One region of the Paenibacillus sp. FSL R7-0272 genome, then DNA from elsewhere that is predicted to be linked to it. Evidence: riboswitches for the same ligand, from Rfam matches in the RefSeq annotation. Region 1 holds a riboswitch; each other region holds the start of a gene.
The links. Region 1 has a riboswitch for cyclic di-AMP ahead of MKY23_RS06750 (hypothetical protein). Riboswitches for the same ligand answer to the same signal wherever they lie in the genome.

Region 1 (3,120 bases):
GATGCGCGTATGCTTCCGATGTAGCTTTCTTTCAGAAAGCTTTCAGGCAAACGCTTTGCTTTTCCAGTTTTTTTCTGTCCTCTACGTTTATGTGTAAAAAGGAATTCAACTTATATAATTCCGTAATAAAAAAGGCTGATGTGCCACAGTGGGGGGCACATCAGCCTTTTGGTGTCTTTGAGTTGTTAAGCCACTCCAGACACAAAAAATCTGTAATCCGATCTCATCTAGCAGATCATTATATAGATTTGCCTGCATCCACATCCGGTATAAGCAGGGGCAAAAGTTCATCCAGCGATTCAACCGTCCAGTCTGCACGCTCGCCATCCGAAAGCTCTGGCTGGAACCTTCCGTACCCTTGCAAAATACGAATGGTGCGTAAGCCTAAACTACGTGCTGGCATAATATCATTATCAATTCGATCTCCAATCATAACCGCTTCTTCGGGCGCGCATCCAGCTTGCTTCAGAGCAACCGCATACAACTCCGGATCAGGCTTGGACACTCCTTCTTCTGCCGAACAGGCCAGGACATGGACATATTTACGAAGTCCGTAACTCTCCAGCCTTGCTTCAGTCCCAGGGCTCTGATTCGCAATGATGCCAATACGATAGTGATGCGAAAGCTGTTCAAGCACCTTGGTTGCAGAAGGAAACGGTTGCTCCAATTCTTTATGGAATTTCAGCTTGTCCTGAATCTGAATGCGGTGATCTTCATCATGAATATATGTACGTATGGCCACTTTCATGGGCCACTGTTCATAATTACAGTAACAGGTAGCAAACAGTTCTCTTACCGCCTCAATCTTTACTGGATAGCCATAATCATTCGCTTCCCGAACGAACTGCCCAATAATATCATCTACTGGCTCCCATTCGTCCACCAGCGTATCCCCCACATCAAAAAACAACCACTTCAATCCGGCAATATCCGGCACGCTGATTCCTCCTCGTAAGCTACAGGTTATCCCTCGCTTCTATACTACCGTACTGTTTCCATAAAAAAAGAAGACCCACGACAAGCATGAGTCTCCTCAAATTCCGTTAGTCTATACCTGCAATTATAACAGGCGTCTTACCTTGGATCAATGTCAATCACAAGCTGCTCACTTCAGCTTCCGGTTTATTGCAGCTATTAAGAAGGAACCCAACTTCTCCATTCAGTGAATACACAATTTTATCCGCGCCCATTCCACGATAAATCCCTTTAGGATGGCTCTGCTCCGTGATCACACACAAGGACTTCGATGTCCAGGAGCGACAAATTTGAAGATAGCGGCATGTCAAGTTCAGACTGTTCTCAAAAATAAATACATTGCCTACACTGCCTTGCGGCAAAAACCATTTCTCAGCAGCTGCTGTATTCATACGGATGACGTGTTCTACGCCAAGACGGCGAAGTTTGCGCTCCTCATCAGCACTGTTCGTCAGAACGGCAAATGGCATTTTTTTATACATCAGCAATTTCACAAATTTACGTCCTGCTTCATTTGGAGCGGTTACCAAAATCATCTCTTTATCCATTCTTCGTTCCTCCCTTGGCGTGAAAAGACAACAAAAAAGAAGCGTGGGGACCAAGGCCTCCGAAACGCTTCTTAAATAATCCATGACGAAAGCGCCATGAACCAGCGTGCGGTTTGTTGCCTCTCCCTTTAACGCTTACGAGGTTAGCTGACGGATTCGGGCGCGAGAGTCGCCCTATTTCCGGCTTTCACCGAAAAATTCACCCCATGAATGTCCGCTGCTGTCATACAGCCCATTCTGTTGGTTCCCCCGTTTTCCATCCACAATGAATGGAAACTCAGCGATTAAAACATCGTTCGTAAATCTTCATTATAAGACCGATCGATATTATCGTTTGTTTCGTTTTTCAGGTACAATTTAATTAAAATTCAAATTACGCTATGAATCATACACCCCGTGCCATGATCATGTAAAGTGCATACAGATCACCGAATCGCCAGATTTCCGGCAATAACCACCTATAATAACGCTTACAATGAGGTCATACGCTATCCTTCTCTTCCAAGCTATCTAATTCTCAACCGCACAAAAATTGATTCATGTATTTCTCATCCATTTTGGATTCCAGCAGGCGAATGGTTATAACAACGCTAAATCCAAATAAGTTTTGCATTATTTAATTGCTTAAAATATAATAAGTATATTAAGAATAACAGGATGGAGGCGTTCCCCATGTCAGTCTATGATTACAAAGTAAACACCCTTCGCGGACAAGAGATTGAGATGTCCCAATATCGCGGCAAAGTGTTGTTAATCGTGAATACCGCAAGCCAGTGCGGTCTCACCCCTCAATTCAAGGGTTTGCAAGAACTTCAGGATAAATTCCAGGATGCTCCGTTTGAAGTGCTTGGATTCCCAAGCAACCAATTCGCGCAGGAGAAGGGTTCTTCCGATGATATTGCTGAGTTTTGCCAGATGAATTATGGTGTAAGCTTCCCGATGTTTGAGAAAATTGACGTCAATGGTTCCAGCGCTCATCCGCTCTTCCAGCACATTTCTAAAGAAGCACCAGGCTTGCTCGGCTCCAAAGCAATAAAATGGAACTTCACCAAATTCCTTGTCGATCAGGACGGTAAAGTTGTGAAACGATATGCTCCGCAGACTACACCGGACAAAATCGAAGAGGATATTCAGAAGCTGATTAACCAATAAATGTAGACTTTCGAACAAACATATAAACAAAAACAAGCCACCTATAAAGCAAAGAGCCAGACACTGCTCAAGCTTTTGGGCGGCTTTTTTGCGTTCTCTCTTTTAACACATGCCCTCATCCTGAATAATTCGCCCTTGTTTGCTATATGAAAACAAAAAAAGAAGCTCTCCATCACGGAAAGCTTCTCTCGTAAATCTTCATATAATGCGGTCGAGAGGACTCGAACCTCCACGGGCATACGCCCACTACCCCCTCAAGATAGCGTGTCTGCCATTCCACCACGACCGCATGTCGTAAATTATCGGCAACAGAATTGATTATACCGGATTCTTAAACAAATGTAAAGTCCTTATTAATCACTTTATGAATGACATTTTACTACAACCGGCTTTACTCTAAATTGATAACAGTTCTTCTTCCCTTCCTATTCCACACCTCTTGCAA
Region 2 (3,120 bases), 700 kb from region 1:
CCGTACCGAGTTCATAGAAACGTGCCCAAATCGGTGATGCACTGGAATCAGCAATAATTCGGCTATCCCCATTCGCTCTCTCATACCGATATCCTGTAATTTTCACTTTATTAAACCAGGCTTCGGCACCTTTGATAGATGCAGTAATTCTTGAATTAGCCGGTCTCGTTTTCAGAAACTTCACAATGTTTACGCTTTCACCTGCAGTTAATGAAGGCACTTCATAGATTCTGGCTCCCGCAGGTCTAAGTGAACTGGAATCATGCTGTTGTCCCCAAGCCGTTAACTTCCCACCCGATACCACCTGGGTATTCAGGATAGCATCGACTCCTTTGGAAACTGCATTTTTACTACGATTTGCAAGAGAACTGTCGATAAAGGAGAAGTTCCCCTTACGTCCTGCGACTTCATCAAGCATGTACAGCACATTAATCATCGCATCATCATTATAGGTAATATGTTTATGATAGCCGGAACTTTGATAGACTTGAGGCCAACCCCCATTGGAGTACTGCATATTAAGCAAAAAGTTGATGCCCTTGACCGCTGCAGCAGAGTATCGCGGATCATTTGTTTTTTTGAATTCACTTGCTAGCCTTCTGATTTCTGAGTATGTAGCTTTGTTATCGATCGTTGATTTGGCCCATTCACCTGACGTCTGACTGTAATCTTTTCTCCAGCCTCCATCGGGGCGCTGATTCTTTAAGATATCAGACATACTCGCCGTTGTACCGGAAGCATCAGCAGCCGATACGGTCGGTACAGGAAGGATAGCCATTCCCGCTACGGAGAATACCATAGAACACGCCAGTACAAATGTTACTAATTTTTTTGCTTTCACTCGACAACACTCTCCCCATTTACAAATTTGATTACTTATATCACATATATTCCAATGAAAACAATTTAAATACAAATTATGTATTTAATATGGTTATAATATGCAATAAATATATTTTTGTCAATATATGCAACAAACCAAAAAAATTTGTTAAACAGAATGGTTTCCTTTTTAGCTCATAACAATCTTGTTTATTATCCAAGTTCTCTCATATGAAACACAAATGACTTTTTTGTAATCTTTAACTCCCTAATTTCAACAAAATGATAACTAAAATCGATAATTCCGCTAACATTGAGGCTAAATGAACACCTTTAAACAGGTTTGACAATTACGCATTTATGCAATATAGTTTCAAATAGTTACAAAAACTTAATTATTCATTTGCCGAGTTTCAGGATTGAAAACGGGGGAACCATTTTGGGTGAATTATTCTTATACATAGGAAATATAGGGAACCTTCTACCGAACCCTTAGCTAACTCCGTAGGCATCGAAGGGAGAACATTGATTTTGAAAAAACTGATTATTTCCATTTTTGGGGCTGCTGTACTATTTACATCCGGGGCAACAAGCACAGAGGCAAGCACAATTAATACGATGGTTAACAATATGACAGGCATCCCGTACAAATGGGGCGGCACAACCATGGCCGGCTTCGATTGTTCCGGGTTTATGAGATATCTTTTCAACAAATATAGCATTGAGCTCCCTCGCACGTCGCAACAACAAGCGAAAGCCGGAACACCTGTCTCCAAAGCAAGCATTCGTACAGGAGATCTGGTCTTCTTCAACACAACAGGTAGAGGCATCTCACATACAGGAGTATACATCGGTGGAGGTCAATTCGCACATGCCTCCAGCAGCAAAGGTGTCAGCATCACCAAGTTGTCCAATCCGTATTTCAATGATCGTTATGTAACCGCAAGACGGGTGACAGGTCAATTTATGTACAACAAAATGTTGGGTAAACTTTAATGCTACATGTTAAAGAAAGAAGCAGCCACAAAGGTGCTTCTTTTTTATATCCATTTTTTGTCTTCAATTGCTTCCCTCAAATCCTGTAAAATATTTAAGGACATGAAAGGAGAACAGACAAAAAATGAAGAAGATGATGTTCGTTTTAAGTTTTGCTGCTTTAGTATTCACAATCCTAGGTTGCAGTAACGGGAATGCAAACGATTTTCGAGATTTTTCTTGGGGCACCAAGATCGACAAGGTCATTTCAACTGAAAAAAAGAATGGGAACGCTACTTATGAAGAGGACAACTTTTATGAACATGAAAAAAGCATTACATACTCTAATCTAATTGTTCTTGGTAAAAAAGCTGACGCTACATACGTTTTTATTGATCTTTTAGATAATACAAGCCGCCAGGATCTAATGAACGAAAGTAATACATTGCTTAAGGAATTGGAAAATCCAGAAACGACAGAATCAAGGAAAGAAGAAATTTACAAGCTTATGGATCAGAGAATAGAAGAAATGAAAACTGCAGCAAGTTCATATCCATTGGATGACTTCTTACTGCGACAGGCATTTTATCATTTTGACACGTTAAGCAGCCAAGAATCCGATGAAATCCTCGCAGAGCTTACTCAGAAATATGGTGAGCCGAAGATCGAAACCTTTGCTAACTCCCTTATTTATCTTTGGGAAAATGATCGCTCAAACATCGAATATGACACAGGAAGATCCAGAATAATGTATAGTGCAAAATACTCCATCATGGAGCAATTTGCAGATGTAGACAAGTACAACAAGAAATCAAACAGTAAAGAAAGTAATGATGAACTTTAAAAAAAGGTCATACCGCTCTATAAAAGAGCGGTATGACCTTTTGCTTCATCCACTAATGGAGCGCCTTCTGCACCCTCATTGCTCCCTGTGACAGAGCATGTCCGCCGCCCACTGCACCAGCAACAGCTACCGTCTCCATGATCTCCTGATCGGTCGCTCCCTTGGACCGGGCTTCCTCCACATGATAGAACGTGCACACTTCGTTATTAGCAAACAAACCGATACCTAGCGCAATTAACTGCTTGGTTTTGGCGTCAAGCACACCCGGCTGGAAGCACTCTCCCGTAAACTCATGATATGATTTCACCACATCCGGGAGAACGTCGCTTAATGCGCCAATCTGATCCTTATACGCATGAACTTTATCATTCATCAATGTCATGACTTGCAACACACCCTTTCGGCTGTAAATACAGCGAATTGTTCCACTGTACCTATCTTCTCTCGCGTGCGTCGCAAATATGCCTGATCCTGATGGT
Region 3 (3,120 bases), 1.5 Mb from region 1:
GTACAGCACCGCGTATTACGACAACAAATTGCATTGGCACGTGAATTGAGTATGCCTATTGTCATCCATAATCGGGATGCTCATGAGGATATTGTGCGTATTTTACGTGAGGAGAAGGCTGGTGAGGTTGGAGGTGTGATGCATTCTTTCTCCGGTAGCTGGGAAACGGCGAAAATGTGTCTGGATTTAGGGTTCCATCTGTCCTTCGGAGGACCGGTCACTTTCAAAAATGCCAAGCAACCGAAAGAGGTGCTCGCCAAGGTTCCGATGGATCGATTTTTCTTAGAAACGGACTCCCCGTATCTTACACCTCATCCTTATCGTGGAAAACGAAATGAGACAGCGCATGTACGTCTGGTTGCTGAAGCAGCTGCGGAAATTAAAGGCATTTCGGTAGAGGAAATTGCTGCAATTACCACCAAAAATGCCATGGAACGATTTGGGATTCAATAAGAAAACGAGTAAATCGGGTGAAAAAGGGAGATAGAGAGAGGTAATTTGCTCTTTGTTTCGAATAATTGCAGAATATTACAATATTTTAACCAAATATTTAGAAAAACGTACTTGATCCGCGCTTTACAACATGCATCAAAACAGGATATCATCTTTTCAGTGAATTGTTGCGCGGAAAATTGGACAGATGTTCGGGGGATGAACAAAGGGACACTTTCCGATGAGACAACATTACTTTCATGAATCAATCTCGCTGAGTCTCCGTTAACGGAGAGCGGGGGAACCAATAGGGCTTAAACATCGGTGATTCTAGCCGGTGCGCATCGTTCGCTGACCCAAAAGCAGCGGAATGTTCTGCGAAGCCGTATTTGATTTCTTCTTTGGGTCTCGGGGTGAATTCAAGGGCGTCCGCCATGAGCGGGTGACCTAAGATAGGGCGGCTCTCTTTCGCCCGAACCCGACAGCTAACCTCGCAAGCGGAAAAAGAGAGGCAACCTCGTGCATGAATTTCCGATATTCAAAATCATTCGGAAGCCACGAAAGGGTCTCTTACACTCTTTCTTTGGCTTTTTTTGTTTTGAATAAAAGAAATATTGTCATCATACGGTATGTATTCAGGAGGATGACATCATGTTGCGAAGAGGGGTTCATGGTGCAGAACCGGTCATTATCTCTGATCTGTGTTCTGTAGAAAAATTGTTATAGTCGCGTCAAAGACATCATGCATTACTTTAGACGGCGAGGCTATGAAGGAGGACGGAGAAGTGGGCATATTCCAACCAGAAGAGACCCATGAGTCACGATCATCCAGTAAGTCTTTCGCGTTGCGGTGGAAGCATGAGAACTTGCGTCAAATGGCATTGATCGCGATATTCTCAATTGCGCTTGCAATCATGATCTTGTTAGTCGTTTACGGTCAGGCCGGGAAGCAGGTTTCACTGGTTATTGACGGCAAAGCTCAAGTGGTAGAGACTCGTACAGGAATGCTTCAGGAAATGCTGGAGGAGCAGTCAATCACAGTCAGCCCTCACGACAAGGTATCCATGCCCATGAATGGGGCGATTACCGACGGAGACCGAATCGTTATTGAGCGGGCCGTTCCAGTTAAAATCACGGCAGACGGAGACACCAAGACTCTTTATACAACCGATTCATCGGTACAGGGTGTAATTCAGCAATCAGGTATTCAAGTTGAAGATCATGATAAAGTGTATCCAGCGCTCGGAACCGCAATTAAAGCGGATATGAAGATTCGTGTAGTGCGTGTAACAAAGCATACAGTGGATGTGAAACAACCGATTGCTTACAAGGTTGTGAAAACGGCAGACCCAAGTTTGTTCCAAGGGGATAACCGTGTTGTAGTGAAAGGCAAGGAAGGCACAATTGTGCAACATATCGAAAAGGTATTTCAAGATGGAGAACTCGTCTCCAAAAAAGTGGTAGGTAAAACGGTCGCCACCAATCGTGTAGATAAAGTGATTGCGGTAGGTACGAAGGCTAAGCCGGTTGTGAAGGAACCTGAGGTTCAATTGGTATCTGCCAAAACTTCAACGACCAAAAAAGCTGTAACAACGAACTCGAAGAAAACATCTGCCTCGGGCAGCAAGGTGATTACGGTCTCCGGGAATTCTTTTAAATACTCTAAAGTTTTGAAAAATGTATCGATGACAGCCTACTCTTCTGAAGAGCCGGGTATTGGTACAAAAACAGCTTCCGGTACTCGTGTAACGGAGGGGCGCACCATTGCAGTTGATCCCAAGGTCATTCCAATCGGCTGGTGGGTATACATTGAGGGCCTCGGCTTCCGTCGTGCGGAAGATACAGGCGGCGCTATTAAAGGCAACAAAATTGACGTTTATTACGACAGTGTGAAGCACGCCCTGAATTTCGGACGTAAAAAAGGCAAAACGGTCTATGTGATTGGTCCAGTTAAGCCGGAAGCGAACTAAAATCGTTTTACTTTGAAATGGGAATGCTATAAAATAGTTGCATGAATGATTCATGCGGAATATGCGGCGGAGGGGTCTGAATTCAGTCTCCTCCGCCGTTTGGCAGAGAAGAGGATATTCCTCTTCTTTTTGCGTTAGAAAGGAAGAAAAGGAACATGATAAAAGAAGTGATTGTTGTGGAGGGTCGTGACGACACGGTAGCGATTCGTCGGGCGGTCGAAGCGGATACGATTGAAACCGGAGGCTCTGCCATTAATCAGCGTATTCTGAAGCGAATTGCACTTGCTCAAGAGAGACGTGGCGTCATTATCCTGACGGATCCGGATCATGCGGGAGAGCGTATCCGTAAAATTATTGCCAATAAGGTTCCTGGTTGCAAACATGCCTTCATACCAGAAGCGGATGCAACGCGTAAAGGAGATATCGGAGTAGAGAATGCTTCACCGGAAGCAATTCGTCATGCACTTGCTCGCGTACACACATCCTATGAGGGCGCACCTAGTCTAATCGATTGGGAGGACCTCATTGAAGCAGGATTGATTATACACCCACAAGCAGCCGCACGACGTATGGAGATGGGTAATCTGCTTGGTATCGGGTATTGTAACGGCAAGCAGTTCCATAAACGGCTGAGTGTATTTCAGATTACAAGAGAAGAGTTCTCCACTGCATTAGCGCAAATCGAACGTGAAGGAATGTGAGCATATGAAGGATATGG
Region 4 (3,120 bases), 2.1 Mb from region 1:
ATATGTTATATATGGTGGAATTATGCCTTTCATGACCTGATGATGCAATGAAACTTCTCACACACGCATAAAAGAAACAGGCAACGGGCATACCATAGAGAACGCAATTTTGGAAAAAGGAGGCCGTTAACATGCGAATACGCCTCGTCATGCTCGCACTCGTTACTATTATATGCTCTGGGGTTTATACAGCTCCTTTAGCCCCTGCGCCTGTGTCTGCTGCTTCATCTGAGGAACCTTCTTCAACCCTCAGTGATACACCGGCGTCTGGGTCAGATGTTAAAGAAGAACAGTTGACTCTAGGTCAACTTCGTCAAAAATACGCGGATACGTTCAAAACCAATGGCCCTTCCACCAAACAAGTTGCGCTGACTTTTGATGATGTACCTGATCCAAGATTTACACCGCAGGTACTTGATGTATTAAAAAAATATAAGGTTCGTGCTACTTTTTTTGTTGTTGGCAGCCGTGCGGAGAAACACCCGGACTTGGTGAAACGGATGGTGAAAGAAGGACATATCGTTGGCAATCACAGCTACAATCATCCTGAATTCAGCAAATTATCAATGACTGCCTTTCGCAAACAAATACTACATACCGGCGATATCATTCACCGCCTGACGGGGTATACGCCCAAAATGATTCGTCCTCCGTATGGGGACATTAACGAAGAACAGTTGAGATGGGCTGCAAAACAGCATTACAGCATCGTGAATTGGAATGTGGATTCTCTCGATTGGAAGGGACTAGACAAGGAAAAGGTAAAACATAATATTCTCACCGCGGTGAAACCTGGTTCCATCGTATTACAACATGCTGGCGGCGGTACAGGTTCGAACCTGAAAGGTACAGTAGAGGCTTTGCCTGAGGTTATTGAGGAATTGCGAAACCGAGGATATGAATTAGTTACATTGGACGAGATGCTTAAACTGCCAAAAGAGAAACAATAATTGAAAGAACAGGGTGTCCCTCTACGTCGTCATGAATTATGCCTATCATGATTACGCAAGAAAGAACACCCTGTTTATTAATGCTCAATTCAACTTATGACCTCACATCCATAAATGAGAGGGTTTAAGCCTTATTTTAAAATGTACAACTCAATATCCTGAAAACCAAACGAACTAACGAACTGTTTGCTTCCAGGGATAAAGATGTCAATACGATTTCCCTTGATCGCGCTACCTGCATCCAAAGCCGTTGCTACGAAAGCCTGTTTCGGCAATCCAGGGTGTGTATGCCCTGTCACTAATACCTTGGTTCCAAAAGGGATAACCTTGGGATCCACTGCGATTGTGCCGAGTTCGAGCGGGTTGCCAAAATAATCAACGGGGCCCCATCCACCATTCTCGGAAGCATCTGCGGAATACGCTGTTGCTTTAACACTAAGCGTTTTGCTATAGTCGAATGTTTTCCCCCAAGCCTGTACCACTTTATTATCTGTATTCACGTCCAGGCTTGCAGCAGTCACCGTTTTTTCCTGCGACTTCGCTTGAACTGGTGCCGCTTCTACTTTGTTTTCGTTACCTGGGATTGTAATTTTCAAACCACCATAGATGTTATAAGGTGAGATGTCTTTATTCGTTTTAATTAATGTGTTCATATCAACGCCGTATTGCTTGGATAAGGTGAAGAAGGTATCCCCTTCTTTGGCCACATGAACGGAATCCGCGTGAGCCGGAACGGCTTGAATGAATAGAATGGATGTCAGTAGTGCGATGGCTGTTTTGGCTAAACGTTTCTTGTTATGCATGGTCTTCCTCCCTCATGATGCCTGCGAAGTTAGTTGTCGGATTCGGATGGAGGAACCCACCCTATAGGCTGTACGTGACATGCTGAAGCATTATGTATTCCTAATTCACCCCAAGCAGCATATTTCTCAAATCATTAACTATGTCTGCATTGTTACGTCCCCCGCACTTCCGCTTCGGAAGTTTCGGCAGTCTTGAATATATCACAAATTTGTAACCTTAAGCTGTAGTAAATGTTTCCATTTGGCGTTTTAATTCATTTTACAGGTAACAGAAAAGTTACTTTTTCAGCTCTACCTTTTCTGCAAACAACAAAAAAGCGTCACCGGATCTTTCGATCCGATAACGCCGTTATTCATTTGATTCTATATACGGAATGGCATGAATTAAAGTACTTTTGCAAGAAAGTCTCGCGTACGCGGATGTTTTGGCGCACCAAACACTTCATCCGGGGTACCTTCCTCAACGATGACGCCGCCGTCCATGAACAGAATGCGGTCTCCCACCTCACGCGCAAAACCCATCTCATGCGTTACAATGACCATCGTCATTCCGCCTTCAGCAAGCCGTTTCATGACTTCCAATACCTCTCCGACCATCTCCGGATCAAGGGCCGATGTTGGCTCGTCAAACAGCATCACATGCGGCTGCATCGCGAGTGCTCTTGCAATGGCAATCCGTTGCTTTTGACCACCGGACAGCTGGTTAGGATATACATCTTTTTTGTCCGCCAAACCGACTGTCTTCAGGAGATCCTCGGCAATTTTGTTAGCCTCATCCGTGGATTGTTTCTTCACCTTGATTGGAGCAATCGTAATATTTTGCTGAACCGTTTTATGAGGGAACAGATTAAAATGCTGGAACACCATGCCCATCTTCTCACGTGTAGCATTAATGTTATGCTTCGGATCGGTTATCGAAACACCTTCGAAATCGATCTGTCCCGATGATGGCTGTTCCAACAGGTTCAGACAACGCAGAAATGTACTTTTACCCGAACCGGAAGGACCAATAACTACAACAACCTCACCTTTGCCGATCGTTACGTCGATGCCTTTCAGGACATCATTTTTACCATATGATTTGTGTAATTGCCTAACGTCTATCACTTGCACCCAACTTCCTTTCCAATCGTCCGAGCAGCTTGGACAGAATAAATGTCATCACAAAGTAAATGGCTGCCGCAATAATGAACGGGTTCAGACCCTGGAATGTGAGATTTTTGACTACACTTGCTTGATACATAATATCCACCATACCGATGACCGAAATAATGGATGATTCTTTAATGATCGTTACGAACTCGTTACCGATGGCTGGCAAAACGGCCTTGAAGGCCTGTGGCAGAATAATGTAACGCATCGCTGCG

Region 2: another riboswitch for cyclic di-AMP. It lies ahead of MKY23_RS10140 (C40 family peptidase); the one in region 1 lies ahead of MKY23_RS06750 (hypothetical protein).
Region 3: another riboswitch for cyclic di-AMP. It lies ahead of MKY23_RS00140 (3D domain-containing protein); the one in region 1 lies ahead of MKY23_RS06750 (hypothetical protein).
Region 4: another riboswitch for cyclic di-AMP. It lies ahead of MKY23_RS16225 (3D domain-containing protein); the one in region 1 lies ahead of MKY23_RS06750 (hypothetical protein).

The regions. Positions count from the first base shown of each region.
Region 1 is NZ_CP150221.1:1,566,804-1,569,923, reverse strand. It holds gene MKY23_RS06755 (HAD family hydrolase) at 239-937, opposite strand; gene MKY23_RS06750 (hypothetical protein) at 1,095-1,523, opposite strand; cyclic di-AMP (ydaO/yuaA leader) riboswitch at 1,641-1,816, opposite strand; gene MKY23_RS06745 (glutathione peroxidase) at 2,196-2,675, shown strand; tRNA gene MKY23_RS06740 (tRNA-Leu) at 2,882-2,964, opposite strand.
Region 2 is NZ_CP150221.1:2,268,950-2,272,069, reverse strand. It holds gene pelA (pectate lyase) at 1-841, opposite strand, end outside; cyclic di-AMP (ydaO/yuaA leader) riboswitch at 1,217-1,348, shown strand; gene MKY23_RS10140 (C40 family peptidase) at 1,354-1,818, shown strand; gene MKY23_RS10135 (hypothetical protein) at 1,943-2,641, shown strand; gene MKY23_RS10130 (carboxymuconolactone decarboxylase family protein) at 2,694-3,023, opposite strand.
Region 3 is NZ_CP150221.1:30,216-33,335, forward strand. It holds gene MKY23_RS00135 (TatD family hydrolase) at 1-453, shown strand, start outside; cyclic di-AMP (ydaO/yuaA leader) riboswitch at 695-948, shown strand; gene MKY23_RS00140 (3D domain-containing protein) at 1,218-2,402, shown strand; gene rnmV (ribonuclease M5) at 2,558-3,103, shown strand; gene rsmA (16S rRNA (adenine(1518)-N(6)/adenine(1519)-N(6))-dimethyltransferase RsmA) at 3,117-3,120, shown strand, end outside.
Region 4 is NZ_CP150221.1:3,676,843-3,679,962, forward strand. It holds gene MKY23_RS16220 (polysaccharide deacetylase family protein) at 132-950, shown strand; gene MKY23_RS16225 (3D domain-containing protein) at 1,082-1,753, opposite strand; cyclic di-AMP (ydaO/yuaA leader) riboswitch at 1,756-1,952, opposite strand; gene MKY23_RS16230 (amino acid ABC transporter ATP-binding protein) at 2,138-2,860, opposite strand; gene MKY23_RS16235 (ABC transporter substrate-binding protein/permease) at 2,847-3,120, opposite strand, start outside.